2 regions of the Pseudalkalibacillus nanhaiensis genome follow, and region 2 is predicted to be linked to the other one. Evidence: a T-box and tRNA genes for the amino acid it is inferred to sense, from the RefSeq annotation. Region 2 holds a T-box; the other holds one or more tRNA genes.
The links. A T-box is a leader RNA that pairs with one kind of tRNA and senses whether it is charged. The one in region 2 lies ahead of trpS (tryptophan--tRNA ligase), so its partner is inferred to be a tRNA-Trp.

Region 1 (7,723 bases), 770 kb from region 2:
GGGAGAGCGCGCTGATGGATATGCGCGTCCAAGCAGTCAAGGCCGGTGGATAGGTAAATCCGTCCACCATACGGCGGAGCTGTGATGGCGAGGGAATTAAAGTACCGAAGTCCCTGATCCTACACTGCCAAGAAAAGCCTCTAGCGAGGAAAGAGGTGCCCGTACCGTAAACCGACACAGGTAGGCGAGGAGAGAATCCTAAGATGCTCGGGAGAACTCTCGTTAAGGAACTCGGCAAAATGACCCCGTAACTTCGGGAGAAGGGGTGCTCTGATAGGGTGTATGCCCGAGAGAGCCGCAGTGAAAAGATCCAAGCGACTGTTTAGCAAAAACACAGGTCTCTGCGAAGCCGTAAGGCGAAGTATAGGGGCTGACACCTGCCCGGTGCTGGAAGGTTAAGAGGAGGGGTTATCCCTTACGGGAGAAGCTCTGAATCGAAGCCCCAGTAAACGGCGGCCGTAACTATAACGGTCCTAAGGTAGCGAAATTCCTTGTCGGGTAAGTTCCGACCCGCACGAAAGGTGCAACGACTTGGATACTGTCTCAACGAGAGACCCGGTGAAATTATAGTACCTGTGAAGATGCAGGTTACCCGCGACAGGACGGAAAGACCCCATGGAGCTTTACTGTAGCCTGATATTGGATTTTGGTATCGTTTGTACAGGATAGGTAGGAGCCTTAGAAGCCGGACCGCCAGGTTCGGTGGAGGCGTCGGTGGGATACTACCCTGACGGTATTGAAATTCTAACCCAGAACCGTGATCCGGTTCGGAGACAGTGTCAGGTGGGCAGTTTGACTGGGGCGGTCGCCTCCTAAAGTGTAACGGAGGCGCCCAAAGGTTCCCTCAGAATGGTTGGAAATCATTCGCAGAGTGTAAAGGCACAAGGGAGCTTGACTGCGAGACCTACAAGTCGAGCAGGGACGAAAGTCGGGCTTAGTGATCCGGTGGTTCCGCATGGAAGGGCCATCGCTCAACGGATAAAAGCTACCCTGGGGATAACAGGCTTATCTCCCCCAAGAGTCCACATCGACGGGGAGGTTTGGCACCTCGATGTCGGCTCATCGCATCCTGGGGCTGAAGTAGGTCCCAAGGGTTGGGCTGTTCGCCCATTAAAGCGGTACGCGAGCTGGGTTCAGAACGTCGTGAGACAGTTCGGTCCCTATCCGTCGCGGGCGCAGGAAATTTGAGAGGAGCTGTCCTTAGTACGAGAGGACCGGGATGGACACACCGCTGGTGTACCAGTTGTTCCGCCAGGAGCATCGCTGGGTAGCTACGTGTGGACGGGATAAGTGCTGAAAGCATCTAAGCATGAAGCCCCCCTCAAGATGAGATTTCCCATCGCGTCAAGCGAGTAAGATCCCTCAGAGATGATGAGGTTGATAGGTCTGGTGTGGAAGCGTGGCGACACGTGAAGCTGACAGATACTAATCGATCGAGGACTTAACCACAATCAATGAACGCTGACTAACAACGTCACGTCCTGTGACAACGTCAGCACTAGCACATCCTGTGCGTCGTGTTTTCAAGAAACGTTATCTAGTTTTGAGGGAATAGGATTCCCCAACAAAATAGTCTGGTGATGATGGCGAAGAGGTCACACCCGTTCCCATGCCGAACACGGAAGTTAAGCTCTTCAGCGCCAATGGTAATTGGGGGCTTCCCCCTGTGAGAGTAGGACGTCGCCGGGCTATTTTATAACGATCCGCAGTAGCTCAGTGGTAGAGCTATCGGCTGTTAACCGATCGGTCGCAGGTTCGAGTCCTGCCTGCGGAGCCACGGAGAGCTGTCCGAGAGGTCGAAGGAGCACGATTGGAAATCGTGTGTACGGTTTTAACCCGTACCGAGGGTTCGAATCCCTCGCTCTCCGCCATTAAAGAAATTATGTTACATAAATTTATATCGGCCCCTTGGTCAAGTGGTTAAGACACCGCCCTTTCACGGCGGTAACACGGGTTCGAATCCCGTAGGGGTCACCATCTATCGGAGGATTAGCTCAGCTGGGAGAGCACCTGCCTTACAAGCAGGGGGTCGGCGGTTCGATCCCGTCATCCTCCACCATATCGTCGCGGGGTGGAGCAGACTGGTAGCTCGTCGGGCTCATAACCCGAAGGTCGTAGGTTCAAATCCTATCCCCGCAACCAATTTAAGTTCATTGCACAACATCGATTTAACATCCTAGTTCAATGAACATATGGAGTACCCGAAGGGGTGCAACCAAATTAAAACTTACAACGACGAATAAACTTCATTGTTAGTTTTAGATCCTGGTACCCGTAAGGGTGCAACCAAATCAAACCTTAATTCTAAGATGGACCCGTGGTGTAGGGGTTAACATGCCTGCCTGTCACGCAGGAGATCGCCGGTTCGAATCCGGTCGGGTCCGCCATCTTGGCTCGATAGCTCAGTCGGTAGAGCAGAGGACTGAAAATCCTCGTGTCGGCGGTTCGATTCCGTCTCGAGCCACCATTGGTTTGCTGGCCTAGCTCAATTGGTAGAGCAACTGACTTGTAATCAGTAGGTTGGGGGTTCAAGTCCTCTGGCCAGCACCATTTTCTCTTTTAGGAATAGATTGGTTATGATTCCTGAATTTACACTTGAAACAGAGTGAAATCTGTACTACAATATTAATTGTCTCTTTGGAGGGGTAGCGAAGTGGCTAAACGCGGCGGACTGTAAATCCGCTCCCTCAGGGTTCGGCGGTTCGAATCCGTCCCCCTCCACCATTTAGGGGTATAGTTTAACGGTAGAACAGAGGTCTCCAAAACCTCCAGTGTGGGTTCGATTCCTACTACCCCTGCCAATTTTTAAAATTCATGTGATGGCGATTGTGGCGAAGTGGTTAACGCACCGGATTGTGGTTCCGGCATTCGTGGGTTCGATTCCCATCAGTCGCCCCATTGCGTTGGGCTATAGCCAAGCGGTAAGGCAACGGACTTTGACTCCGTCATGCGTTGGTTCGAATCCAGCTAGCCCAGCCAATTTTGCGGAAGTAGTTCAGTGGTAGAACACCACCTTGCCAAGGTGGGGGTCGCGGGTTCGAATCCCGTCTTCCGCTCCATTAAGTTTCCAAAAAAGAACTGCCGAAAAGTGGTACTCGAATTAGCCTATAAAACATAAAGTAGAGTACGGCGGCATAGCCAAGTGGTAAGGCACGGGTCTGCAAAACCCTTATCCCCCGGTTCGAATCCGGGTGCCGCCTCCATTAACTACCCAGCCGGGGTGGTGGAATTGGCAGACACACAGGACTTAAAATCCTGCGGTAGGTGACTACCGTGCCGGTTCAAGTCCGGCCCTCGGCACCATAAAAACTTGATATCATTTTTAGACACATGCCGGTGTGGCGGAATTGGCAGACGCGCACGACTCAAAATCGTGTTCCTCACGGAGTGTCGGTTCGACCCCGACCACCGGTACCATTACATATTATATTGACAAGGAATTTCACAAGAAATTGTGAAGTTCCTTTTTTTGTGAAAAAGTTTAAGCTAGGACTAGGTTTAGATAATATCTACGTACAAAAGTATGTGTAAATTTCATTTAAAATTAAGTGTCTCTTATACTGAAGGATGATGAGATCATCTCAGCTACACTAAACCAGTCACAGGTAAAGAGTTAAGAAAAAACGAATGAGGTAGGGCTAGTAATATTAGTACACCAGCTGAAACGCCCAGGATGCCTATAGATCTCAGGCTGCATAAAAGATAAAAAGTCTCAGAAAAAAATCACCCGTTCATATGGGTGATTTTTTGACTTTAAAATACAATTTCATTTTATATATTGAAATAAAACATAGGTAACTCACCTGAAAGTTTAGGAAAATATTTTATATTCGGTATGTATCTTCAAAAATATACTTAAAACTTTGAAAGATAGGCATAAACTTAGTATTAAAAATCCATAAATAATGTTGAATTTAGAAAGATGTTTGAAGCTTATAGGATTTGAAGGATATTTTTAAATTGCATTTGAATTTATATCATATTCGTGTATATAGGCGTTAAGATGTATAAAGGAGTGATACTCAGTCCTTATTTCCTTTAACAAGCTTCATAAAATGAACTTCTAAAGAAAGCTAGATGATTAGTTAGTGGTTCTATCATGTCAGGTTAAAGCCTGGCTTTTTGTATGGGTTTTAAATGTATTTTTGATTTACTATAACGACAAACTTTCACAAAGGAAAAATCATTATTCCACTAAAGTTCATGATAAACCATCTCTAGGATACATATTTCAAGCGAAAACGTCGAAAAACCTTTAATTGGTTCATTAGACTTACAAATGACCTTTAGTCTGGTTATATAGAACTAAATTACCAAAAATGGATTTACTTTACAGTTTATAGTTAATATAATGGGTTCAAAGTTAGACAATTTGGTAAATTATTCATCTTTATTCAACAAAATATTAGTTAAATATCCTTATTTACGCACTTAAAGTCCTATAAAAGGCAATTTATTTACTACTTTGGGACCTACGAAATGATTAGTTAATATATATTACAACTTGTTGAAGTCTATTGGGAGGTTTGTATGAGTAATCCTTATATGATGAGCATAATAAATAAGACAAAAAGTGATTATCCAGCTCATAAAACAATTACTGAACTATTTGAAGATCAAGTGGCGTTAAACTTTCATAAAACAGCTCTGGTTCATAAGGATAGAAAGGTATCATATGGACTACTCAACAAAATGGCTAATCGCGTTGCCAGATATTTATCAAAGAGAGGAATTGGTCCAGAAAAAGTAGCAGCATTTATGCTGGATCAAGGTATAGATAGGATTGTTACCATACTAGGAATACTGAAGGCGGGAGGCGCTTATCTGCCCATAGATAAGACTTACCCTAAAGAACGGATCGAGTACATGCTTCAAGACAGCGGGGCACAATTCCTGTTGACTGATGAAGCTCTCTCAAATGAATTTACTACAGAGTATATAAGGATTGATGAGGTAGACTTTAGTCTTTATGAAGATTCTGACCTTCACTTAATGTCGAATAGCCAACAACTAATGTATGTAATCTATACCTCGGGATCAACTGGAACACCTAAGGGGGTTATGGTCGAACACAGAAGTGTAATCAGGTTGGTTAAGTCAACTAATTATATTGACTTCCTTAAGGATGACAGGATGCTACAAGGTTGTTCAATACAATTTGATGTTTCCATCTTTGAAATTTGGGGTGCACTCTTAAATGGAATTGAGCTTCATTTAGTTGAGAAAGATTTGTTAATTGAAGCAGATTCCTTAAGTGAATATTTGAGGTCTGAACAAATCACAATTGTCTGGATGACGACACCACTGTTCAACAATGTGGTTGAACAAAACCCTCAACTGTTTTCTAATCTAAGATGTTTGTTAATCGGTGGCGATGCTTTATCACCAAAACATATCGAATTAGTTCGAAGAAATTGCCCGGATGTAACACTGATTAATGGATATGGTCCAACTGAAAATACGACGTTCTCTACATTTTTTGTAATTGACAAAGAATATAAGAATAATATTCCTATCGGAAAGCCAATAAGTAACTCAACTACATACATAATGAATGATGAACTAGAAGTTTTACCAGTAGGTACAATAGGAGAATTATGCGTAGGTGGAGATGGTGTAAGTAGAGGTTACATAAATAAACCTGAATTAAATGCAGAAAAATTCAAGTACATATCTGATGAGATCGGTAGGGTTTACAGAACAGGAGACCTTGCCAGAATGCTTCCAGATGGGAATATTGAGTTTTTAGGTCGAGCTGACAACCAAGTGAAAATAAGAGGTTTTAGAATTGAATTAAATGAGGTAGAAAGAGCAGTTGCAAGTCACAAAGACATTTTGGAAACGTTGGTAATGGTTAAAGGGGATAAAACCAAACAATTATACTGCTTTTACAAGCCTTTAAAGGAATTAGGCACGAAAGAGCTTAGAAAATACCTCCAAGAGAAACTACCTGAGCATATGATTCCCACCAAAATGATACAGATTTCCCAGTTTCCATATAATGCAAGTGGTAAAATTGACAGGAAAAAGTTAATGGATTATACCGAAAACAGAAAAGACAGAGATGAAAAAATCACTCCTATACAGAAAGAACTCACTGATATTTGTAAAGAAGCAATGGAAATTGCTTCGATTTCTATTCATGATAATTTTTACGATGTGGGACTGGATTCCCTATCAGCGGCAAAAGTGCTTAACAAGATCCGAACGAATTTTAAAGTTGATATAAAACTCAGAGACGTTTTGGAAAATTATACAATTGAATCGCTTGGTCACATCGTTGAAAACTCTTCACCAAGGGTGGTCGAAGCAGACATTATACCTACAATAAATCAAGACTACCACGAAATTTCTTCTGCTCAGAAACGGATGTATTTATCTAGTTTAGTTAAAGGTGATTTAACCTACAATATTCCAATAATTGTTTATTTCACCACCAAAATAGATATTTCTAAATTAAAACAAGCTCTAGTCAAATTAATGGAAAGGCATGAGTCGCTAAGAACCACTTTTCATTTTGTTGATAATTCAATTTACCAAAGAATACACGATCGAGTTGACATTGAAATTGAATCTTTAACAGAAAACAATTATGAGTTAGTTGATTACGACGTCTATAAATACTTAGAGCAATTCGAATTAGAAAAAGCACCACTATTCAGTGTCAAAGTCATTTCATTGCTTAATAACAAGGATGCACTCTTACTCAACATCCATCACTCGATATTTGATGGATTATCTGCACAAATTTTTCTGGATGAATTAATGGCACTTTATCATGGAAGAGAATTAAGGAAGTTACCTTATCAATATAAAGACTTTGCAAAGTGGCATAATGAACACAGTTCAAATGAAGCTCAAAGAATGATTATTGAAAGAGTGTGGAGTAATAAATATCAAACGTTACCTCAGCCAGCTGTACTTCCATATCGAGAAAGCGAAAAAGAAGATGAAACGGAAGAAAACTTTGTAGATGTAATTGTTGATAAACAGACAATTGAGGCTGTTAAAAGTCATATTAAAGAAAACCAATGTAGCATATATATGTTTTTTATTTCAATTCTCGGTGTACAGTTAGCAAAATACGCAGATGATGGCGACGTGGTCATCACTTCGGTGTCAGATAATCGATCATTGGAAGAGTTCCGGAACATTATAGGGATGTTCGTTGAGACATACCCAATTCGTTTCAATGTAAAAGAATCACAAACGTTTCATGACTTACTCCGAGTTGTACGTCAAACACTATATGAAGTGCGTGAACATCCCTACCCATTTGATGAACTAATGAGCTTCTTATCTCAACAATCAGGAAAAAATCATAGTGAAGTGTCAAAGTTATTCAATATCTTGATGGTATTGGATACTCCAATTGAAGTAGATCAGGAAGAGATCTACGAGGTCAATAGCCTAATTTCTACGAAAACTTCTAAATTCGATCTCACTTTGACTGCAATGGAAACTGAGGCGGGGTATAAGTTCAGAGTTGAGTTCGATAATAAGTTATTTAGTAAATCATCGATGAAGAAATTTATCAATCATTATACAGAAATGCTTTCTCATTTTGCACATAACCCATATGACAGGATAGCTGATTATATGCTGATGGATCTTCATGAAATGGGTCTTACCCAACAGGAAGGTTCACAAAGAAAGCAATCTGATTATCAATCGCCAAGCAGCAACATTGAAAAGATCCTTGTGGACGTTTGGAGAGAGGTCC
Region 2 (7,723 bases):
CGTCGTTATCTTTGAAGTAGCCTTTTTCGTTTTCAGGGAACATTGTCGGAGGTACAGCGCCCATTGCTGGAACTTGTCCACCTTTAGTAATTTGTTCTACAATTGCTTGACGATTGATCGAATATGCGAATGCCTTACGAATATTCGCATTGTTGAATGGTTCTTTTTCAGTATTGAACTTATACCAGTAAGTTCCAGCGATTGGCTTGATTTGAAGGTCTCCCTCTTTCTTAAGAGTAGGGATCGCTTCTAGAGGGATGTTTCCTGTTGGAGATCCAGCCCAGTCAAGCTCACCGTTCTTATACATGTTCAATTCAGTATTCGGGTCGTTAACCATGATCATTGTAATCTTGTTAAGTTTTACAGCGCCTGCATCCCAGTAGTCTTCGTTCTTTTCAAGGATGATTTTGTCGCTGTGCTCCCAAGTCGTCATCTTGAATGGTCCGTTAGACGTGTAAAGTTCGCCAGCATCTTGGTACCAATCAGGATTTTCTTTCGCGATCTTGCTGTTTACAGGGAAATATGTGTAAAACGCAGTCAACTCTTCAAAATAAGGAGTTGGGTTTTCAAGTGTTACTTCAAGAGTCTTTTCGTCAAGCGCTTTTACGCCGACTTCATCAACAGACACATCGCCATTCTTAGCTTTTTCAGCATTCTTTACATAGAAAAGCTGATAAGCATATTGAGCGTCTGTTTTAGGATCAAGCACCCATTTCCAAGCCCATTCGAAATCTTGAGCTGTTACAGGGTCACCGTTCGTCCATTTCACATCATCACGAAGTGTGAATGTGTAAGTAGTCAAGTCATCAGACTTTTTGATTTCCTTTGCCATTGCAGGCTCAGGCTCACCATCTTGGTTGATACGAGTCAAACCTTCGAATGTTTGCAATAGAACAGCTGATGAAGTTGTATCATTAGCTAGTCCTGGGTTTAAAGAGAACGGTTCAGTATTGATGTTGACGTTCAATTCCTGAGCAACATCTCCACTTCCGCCAGATTTTCCGTCGTCGCCTGCTTTGTCCTTATCGTCTCCGCCGGAACAAGCAGCTAAAACCATGCTCAACACCAAAGTAAGTGTTAAAAGCAATGACCATTTTGACTTTCTCATTCTTAAATGACCTCCCCTAAATATTGGTGATAAATAGGTAAACGCGTTCCGAAAAAATTGTCAGATTTTTAAGGAATTTCGTTCACAACTAGTATTATACAAGTTTTCACACTATTTTGCATGTGATTTTTTAATATTTTTTACAAAATCCCCTTGTTCATTACGGTTTCATGACAAAAAATAGTTCTTTTTACCTATTTTATTTTCAAGTGCTTATGGGGATTCTAGGTAAATTATTAGAATAATATGTATATGAAATCGTTTTAAAGGCTGTCATATTTACTTTTATCTCCCAATGATATGGACGAGTAATCCAATTTTCATGTTTTTCTAGATCATCTCAAGGATTACAGCCTGTTTAACTTTATTGCATTCACCCGTCCATTTAGATATACTAAATAAACAAAAACACAGTTTATTTGCGATGAAGAAGAGTAGTACACGATTCTTCCCTTTAAAGAGAGTCTGTGGTTGGTGAAAACAGATAAGGGTGATAGTGGAATGGACTTCTGAGCAATCAAACCGAACGTGATCCTACAAGTAGGCTTTGACGTCTTGTCCTGACGTTATAATGGACTTCTGTTTGTTCAACACAGACAGATTCAGAGTGATTCTTATCACATCGATAGGAATAATGATGGGTGGCAACGCGGTGCAATCGTCCCAAAAAGACGAATGCAGCGTGTTTTTTTATATATCAAACTTAAGGAGTGGTGAAATTGGCTACCATATTTTCTGGCGTGAAACCGACTGGGTTCCCTACTCTCGGGAATTATCTCGGAGCTTTGAAACATTTTGTTACGTATCAAGAAGAACACGATTGTTATTTCTGTGTTGTTAACCAACACGCAATAACAGTTCCACAGGATAAGCTTGAATTAAGGGCGAATTCCAAGAAGCTTGCTGCCCTCTATCTTGCAATCGGCATCGATCCTGATAAATCCACATTGTTCATCCAATCAGAAGTACCTGCCCATACGAAAATGGCATGGATCATGCAATGTATTTCCTATATGGGTGAACTTGAGAGAATGACCCAATTTAAAGATAAATCGGAAAACCGGGTTGCCGTTTCTGCTGGTTTATTGACTTATCCTCCATTAATGGCAGCCGATATTCTACTTTATGGCACTAATATCGTCCCTGTTGGAGAAGATCAAAAGCAACATCTTGAGTTGACCCGTAATTTAGCTGAAAGGTTCAACAAGCAATACAACGATATCTTCACGATTCCTGAAGTCCATATCCCTAAGGTCGGTGCGCGAATTATGGATCTTGGAAATCCGAACAAGAAGATGAGTAAATCAGATGAAAATGTCAACGGGTATATCTCATTGCTTGATGATGAGAAAACCATCATGAAGAAAGTCAAGCGTGCAACAACTGATTCAGATATGACCGTTAAGTATGACAAAGAAAACAAACCAGGTGTTTCAAATCTTCTTACGATCTATTCCTTATGTTCTGGTAAGACGATTGAAGAACTTGAGCAATTGTATGAAGATAAAGGTTATGGAGAGTTCAAGAATGATGTTGCTGAAGCGATCATCAGTGAACTGAAACCAATCCAAGAACGGTATGAAACATTGTTGAATTCTGAAGATGAATTAGACGAAATCCTTGACAGAGGTGCAGAGAAGGCTAATTTCGTCGCTAACAAAATGCTTGCGAAGGCTGAACGTGCAATGGGCTTAGAACGAAAACGGAAAAAGAAATAACAAAAAATGAGGGCAGCCTATCCTTTAGGTCACCCTCATTTTTTATGAGATATACATGGAAAAATATTACTTTCGAATCATTTAACGATAAATTTACTGTATAATATGTAAATTTATGTATATTTATGGTATATTTTGTTCGTAATATTCTGTTAATAGAAAGGGGGCTATATAATAATGAAGAAACTGAAATTTGGTTTGATGGCTTTAGCAGTTGCGACTGCTTTCACAACAGGGATAGTTGCAGCTGACACAGATGCATCTGCAAACCCTTGTATGGAAAAATGCTACGACTACAGAAAATAATTTTCATCAACAAAAAGGATGATCCAAAAGGATCATCCTTCATTTTCGCTTATTTTTCATTCAATGCTTCGATGACTTTTTCAGCTGTGGATCCGCTTGACATCGGATTTTGACCGGTTACCAGGTTTCCGTCACGCACGGAGAAATCAGTCCATTTTTCACCTCGGACAAATTCTGCTCCTTTTAAGCGTAATGTCGATTCCAGCAAGAACGGCATTTCTTCGACAAGCTGCATTTCTTCTTCTTCCTCATCTGTAAAGGAATTGACTTTCTTTCCTTTTACAAGTGGAGTTCCATCTTCAAGGGTTACATTTACAAGACCAGAAGGGCCATGACAAACCGCTCCGATGACTTTTTCCACTTGAGCAGCCTTCGAAAGGATCGTATGCATCAATGTATTATCCGGGAAGTCGAACATCGTTCCGTGTCCCCCAGGTAAGAATACCGCATCATACTCTTCCTCTGCATCTGCTTCAGAAAGTGGCTGAGTGTTCTTCAGCTTTTCACGGGCTTCATCGAACTCTTCCCTTCTTTCTTCAGGAATACTGTTCGGATCAAGTGGAATATCTCCACCTTTCGGACTCCTTACGTGAATTTCATAACCTTCTTTTTCGAATAAGTTATACGGTACAGCAAATTCCTCGAGCCATAGTCCCGTTTCTTTTTCATCATTTATTTGATCTGCATTGGTGACAATCATAAGTACCTTTTTACTCATTGTTGTTCCCTCCTATAGCAAGTATCAGGTATCAATTTACCCATCTTGTCCATAGTTTAAACTTGTACCCCTTCCGATTTCAACTCACGTGCTTGGTGAAAAATTGTCTTGCTCAATCAATCCAATGGATGATGTCACCTCTCTGTCTAATGGTTTACGTTGGGCAGAAAAAAAAAGGATGCTGGTCAGAACCGCATCCCTTTAGCATTTACATTCAATTGACATGTGTGCCTTTTTCAAGTTCCCAAATCTTCTCAAAGTAAGGTTGTCCTTTTATCAAGCGTTCACATATGGTTTGATGTTTTGGTGTCCATCCTTGGCTTACTTCCATATACAAAGCTCTCCATGCCTCTTCGAAACTCATCCCTTGTATAGCAGAATATTTTTCTGGATACCATTCTGTATACCAATACCGTGCTTCAGCCGTATTCGCACTTGAATACATCTGATCGAGCGCCATGAAAAGAAGCTGTTTCAATTGTCTTTCTCTTCTTGTCAGACCTTTCATACTGTTTGGATCAGGTGAAAGGATGTGATATTCTTTCTGTGATTGGTCTACCGTTTCGAACGAATAGTGTTTCGGATCTAATTCCTCTGCCATTTCATAAACGAGCTGTTCCTGCCTCGGAATCATCCTGCTTTTCCTGATTGGAATCCGGTATCCCATCGTATCGATGATCATACATTTCCGACCGTCTGTCGCAATGAAACAATACTCAATCTGTTCCCTTTGGTTGTTCTTCCGTATATAGCTTTTGTTTTTGACTTCTTCCAACAATTCGTTCGGCAATTCACTCAAGTCATTTTCTATGTAGTCAAGAAGAGCGGAATCCATCTTCATGATTGGCACTTGATCCAATAGTTCAATAAAGTCCTCCTTACGCCATTCATGAAATTCACATACATTGTAACCATTTTCTTCGCCTTCGAACCAGTTTACCCAAACATCTCTCAAGTACAACATGTATACCCCTCACTTTACAGGATTTACTGTTTGTTAGAATCAGTATAGTCAGAGGTAAGAATTTTTATTCGATTGGACAACCAAATTCCGTCGATGTTTGTACTTTTTTGTTATTCGTCAGATTTTCTCCTCAGTGAAGGCAGGTAAATACTCCCCCATATAAGAACAAGTCCGATTAAAAAAATCGTGAATTCTATACGTGTCGAAACAAAAACGAGATAGTTGACAAATCCATGTCCAGTAGTAATTAAATTCAGAAAAGCAATCAAGCTCACTCCACCTGAAACAGCAAAACTGAATCCGATCATCAGTATGAATAGTCGAAATATCAAAGCCCCCATCCCCTATCTGAGTGCTTGTACAACGTTACTTCACTATATGGGTGGAGATATGAAGATATACCATGAAATGGCCAGTAAAGTAAAAAGAGCTGATCTCTGATGATCAGCTCTCTTACCATTACTCTTATTGGTCGTCCTCATTAGTACCTTGTTCATCATCATCCTCGTTTTCCATATCAGCTGTCACTTGTGCCAGCCTGTCCGGATAATTCGTGAACATTCCCGTTACACCCCATTTGAGCAGCTTTTTCATATCTTCTTTCTCGTTTACGGTGTATGGATGAATTTCAAAACCATGCTGTTTTACCTTTTGTACATAGTTCTCGTCAATTTGACTGTGGTTCATGCCGAGTCCAATTGCATAATCTTTGTATGCGGAAAGCTCTGCATCCGATATGGACGCTGGACTTGTATACCAAAGCAATTGAACGAGATGAATGGATGAATCAAGCTCGTGGATTTTCTTAAGACTTGCCGGACTGAATGACTGGATGAGCACCTTATTCGGGTCTGTACCCTCTCCAATCAGTCCATGCTTTTCCAATGTCGCTAGTAGTTTTTCTTCCATGCCAGGATAAACTTCTGGTGACTTCGTTTCAATGTAATAGTTTGCTTCTTTCCCATATTTCGAAAGTACTTCATCTAATGTCGGGACTTTCAGGTTTTCATATTCTTTCTTTGCGAATTCAGGATATTTCTCATTGAACCAAGAGCCAGCATCAAGCTGTTTGATTTCTTCCAACGTATGATCTTTCACCAATCCTTCTCCATTGGTCGTACGGTCCAATGTTTCGTCATGCATAGCGATGAGTTCACCATCTTTTGTCATTTGTAAATCCAATTCAATATAGTCTGCATTCATTTCTTCTCCTAATGAGTAGGATGCCAGTGTATGTTCAGGTGCATACCCGGAAGCACCTCGATGTGCAATATTCAATATGTTCTCCTCGTCTCGTTCGTCCTTCTCACTTTCGGTTTCCGCACTTACATGGGATAACCCTGATGTCATGAATAACATCAAACCTAATGCCAGTATGAAAAATCTTTTCATTTGTCCATCTCCTCCTACGTCGATCATTCAACTAAAAGAATAAAGGAGATTTATTGAGTGGACGTTTTGGTTTATCTACAAATCTTTTCAATATCGTAAATATTCTAAAGGTAGAAAGAGTACGGTCAAAAACCCATCTTTCACAAAAAAAACCGGCTGTCGCTAATTTACGACAGCCGGTTTCATTCGTTTAGGTAATTATTCAGCAAATTTCTTGAACACCAACGCAACGTTATGGCCGCCAAACCCTAGTGAGTTACTCATGACGACATTCACATCTGCACGTCGTGCTTCGTTCGGAACATAATCAAGATCACACTCAGGATCTGGTGTTTCATAATTGATTGTTGGTGGCATGATGTCATTTTGGATCGCTTTGACAGACAACACGGCTTCCAAGGCTCCTGCTGCACCTAGCAAGTGTCCTGTCATCGATTTTGTAGAACTGATACCAAGTCTGCGAGCATGGTCGCCAAAGACCGTTTTAATTGCAGCGGTCTCGTATTTGTCATTGAAATCCGTGCTTGTACCATGCGCATTAAGATAGTCGACATTCTCCGGTTTAAGGCCTGCATCCTTCAAGGCAATGTTCATTGCACGGACACCACCTTCTCCACCCGGAGCTGGTTGCGTAATATGGTGTGCATCTCCTGTTGCACCATATCCGACAATCTCTGCATGGATTTTTGCGCCACGCTTCTGCGCAGATTCAAGGGATTCAATCACGAGGATCCCTGCACCTTCACCCATTACGAAACCATCACGGTTTGCATCAAATGGACGACTCGCTTTTGATGGATCCGGGTTTGTTGACAAGGCTTTGGAAGATGAGAAGCCTGCAAGTGCCATATTTGTAATTGGGGCTTCTGAGCCTCCAGTGACCATAATGTCTGCATCGCCCCGTTGGATCGCCTTGAATGCATCGCCAATGGAATTGGCACCAGATGCACAGGCTGTCACTGTACAAGAATTGATTCCTTTTGCTCCTAGCATAATGGAAACTTGTCCTGAAGCCATATCCGGAATCATCATCGGTACGAAGAATGGACTCACACGTCGTTGACCTTTCTCCATGAACACTTGGAACTGCTGCTCATACGTTTCCATTCCGCCGATCCCTGAACCGATCCATACACCGACACGAGGTGCAATCTCTTCTGTGATCGTCAGGTCTGCATCTTTTACAGCCTGTAAGGAAGCAGCAATTGCAAACTGTGTAAATCGGTCCATTTTACGTACATCTTTACGATCCAAATATTGCTCTGGATCGAAATCTGTTGCTTCTCCTGCCACTTTAGCAGGAAATTGATCTTTATCCCGTCGTGTCAGTTCACCTATACCAGATTTACCATTAATAATATTTTCCCAGGTTGTCTCTGTGTCATTTCCTACTGGAGAGACTGTACCAAGTCCTGTAATCACAACTCGTTTATTGCTCATCGTAACTTCAGCTCCTTACAACTATTTTCCCCAACGTAATGCTACGGCACCCCAGGTCAAACCACCGCCGAACCCGA

Region 1: it has a tRNA-Trp gene. The T-box ahead of trpS (tryptophan--tRNA ligase) is inferred to sense a tRNA for this amino acid. The anticodon was not compared.

Annotation. Positions count from the first base shown of each region.
Region 1 is NZ_CP143541.1:562,752-570,474, forward strand. Features, by position in the region: rRNA gene V1497_RS03010 (23S ribosomal RNA) at 1-1,449, shown strand, start outside; rRNA gene rrf (5S ribosomal RNA) at 1,574-1,689, shown strand; tRNA gene V1497_RS03020 (tRNA-Asn) at 1,703-1,777, shown strand; tRNA gene V1497_RS03025 (tRNA-Ser) at 1,779-1,871, shown strand; tRNA gene V1497_RS03030 (tRNA-Glu) at 1,903-1,977, shown strand; tRNA gene V1497_RS03035 (tRNA-Val) at 1,984-2,059, shown strand; tRNA gene V1497_RS03040 (tRNA-Met) at 2,066-2,142, shown strand; tRNA gene V1497_RS03045 (tRNA-Asp) at 2,312-2,387, shown strand; tRNA gene V1497_RS03050 (tRNA-Phe) at 2,392-2,467, shown strand; tRNA gene V1497_RS03055 (tRNA-Thr) at 2,475-2,550, shown strand; tRNA gene V1497_RS03060 (tRNA-Tyr) at 2,640-2,724, shown strand; tRNA gene V1497_RS03065 (tRNA-Trp) at 2,728-2,801, shown strand; tRNA gene V1497_RS03070 (tRNA-His) at 2,823-2,898, shown strand; tRNA gene V1497_RS03075 (tRNA-Gln) at 2,905-2,979, shown strand; tRNA gene V1497_RS03080 (tRNA-Gly) at 2,985-3,059, shown strand; tRNA gene V1497_RS03085 (tRNA-Cys) at 3,129-3,203, shown strand; tRNA gene V1497_RS03090 (tRNA-Leu) at 3,215-3,303, shown strand; tRNA gene V1497_RS03095 (tRNA-Leu) at 3,333-3,417, shown strand; gene V1497_RS03100 (amino acid adenylation domain-containing protein) at 4,531-7,723, shown strand, end outside.
Region 2 is NZ_CP143541.1:1,334,804-1,342,526, reverse strand. Features, by position in the region: gene V1497_RS06950 (peptide ABC transporter substrate-binding protein) at 1-1,108, opposite strand, end outside; T-box leader at 1,524-1,777, shown strand; gene trpS (tryptophan--tRNA ligase) at 1,828-2,826, shown strand; gene V1497_RS06940 (hypothetical protein) at 3,004-3,132, shown strand; gene V1497_RS06935 (type 1 glutamine amidotransferase domain-containing protein) at 3,182-3,850, opposite strand; gene V1497_RS06930 (YjbA family protein) at 4,065-4,814, opposite strand; gene V1497_RS06925 (hypothetical protein) at 4,925-5,146, opposite strand; gene V1497_RS06920 (glycerophosphodiester phosphodiesterase) at 5,280-6,206, opposite strand; gene fabF (beta-ketoacyl-ACP synthase II) at 6,405-7,646, opposite strand; gene V1497_RS06910 (beta-ketoacyl-ACP synthase III) at 7,668-7,723, opposite strand, start outside.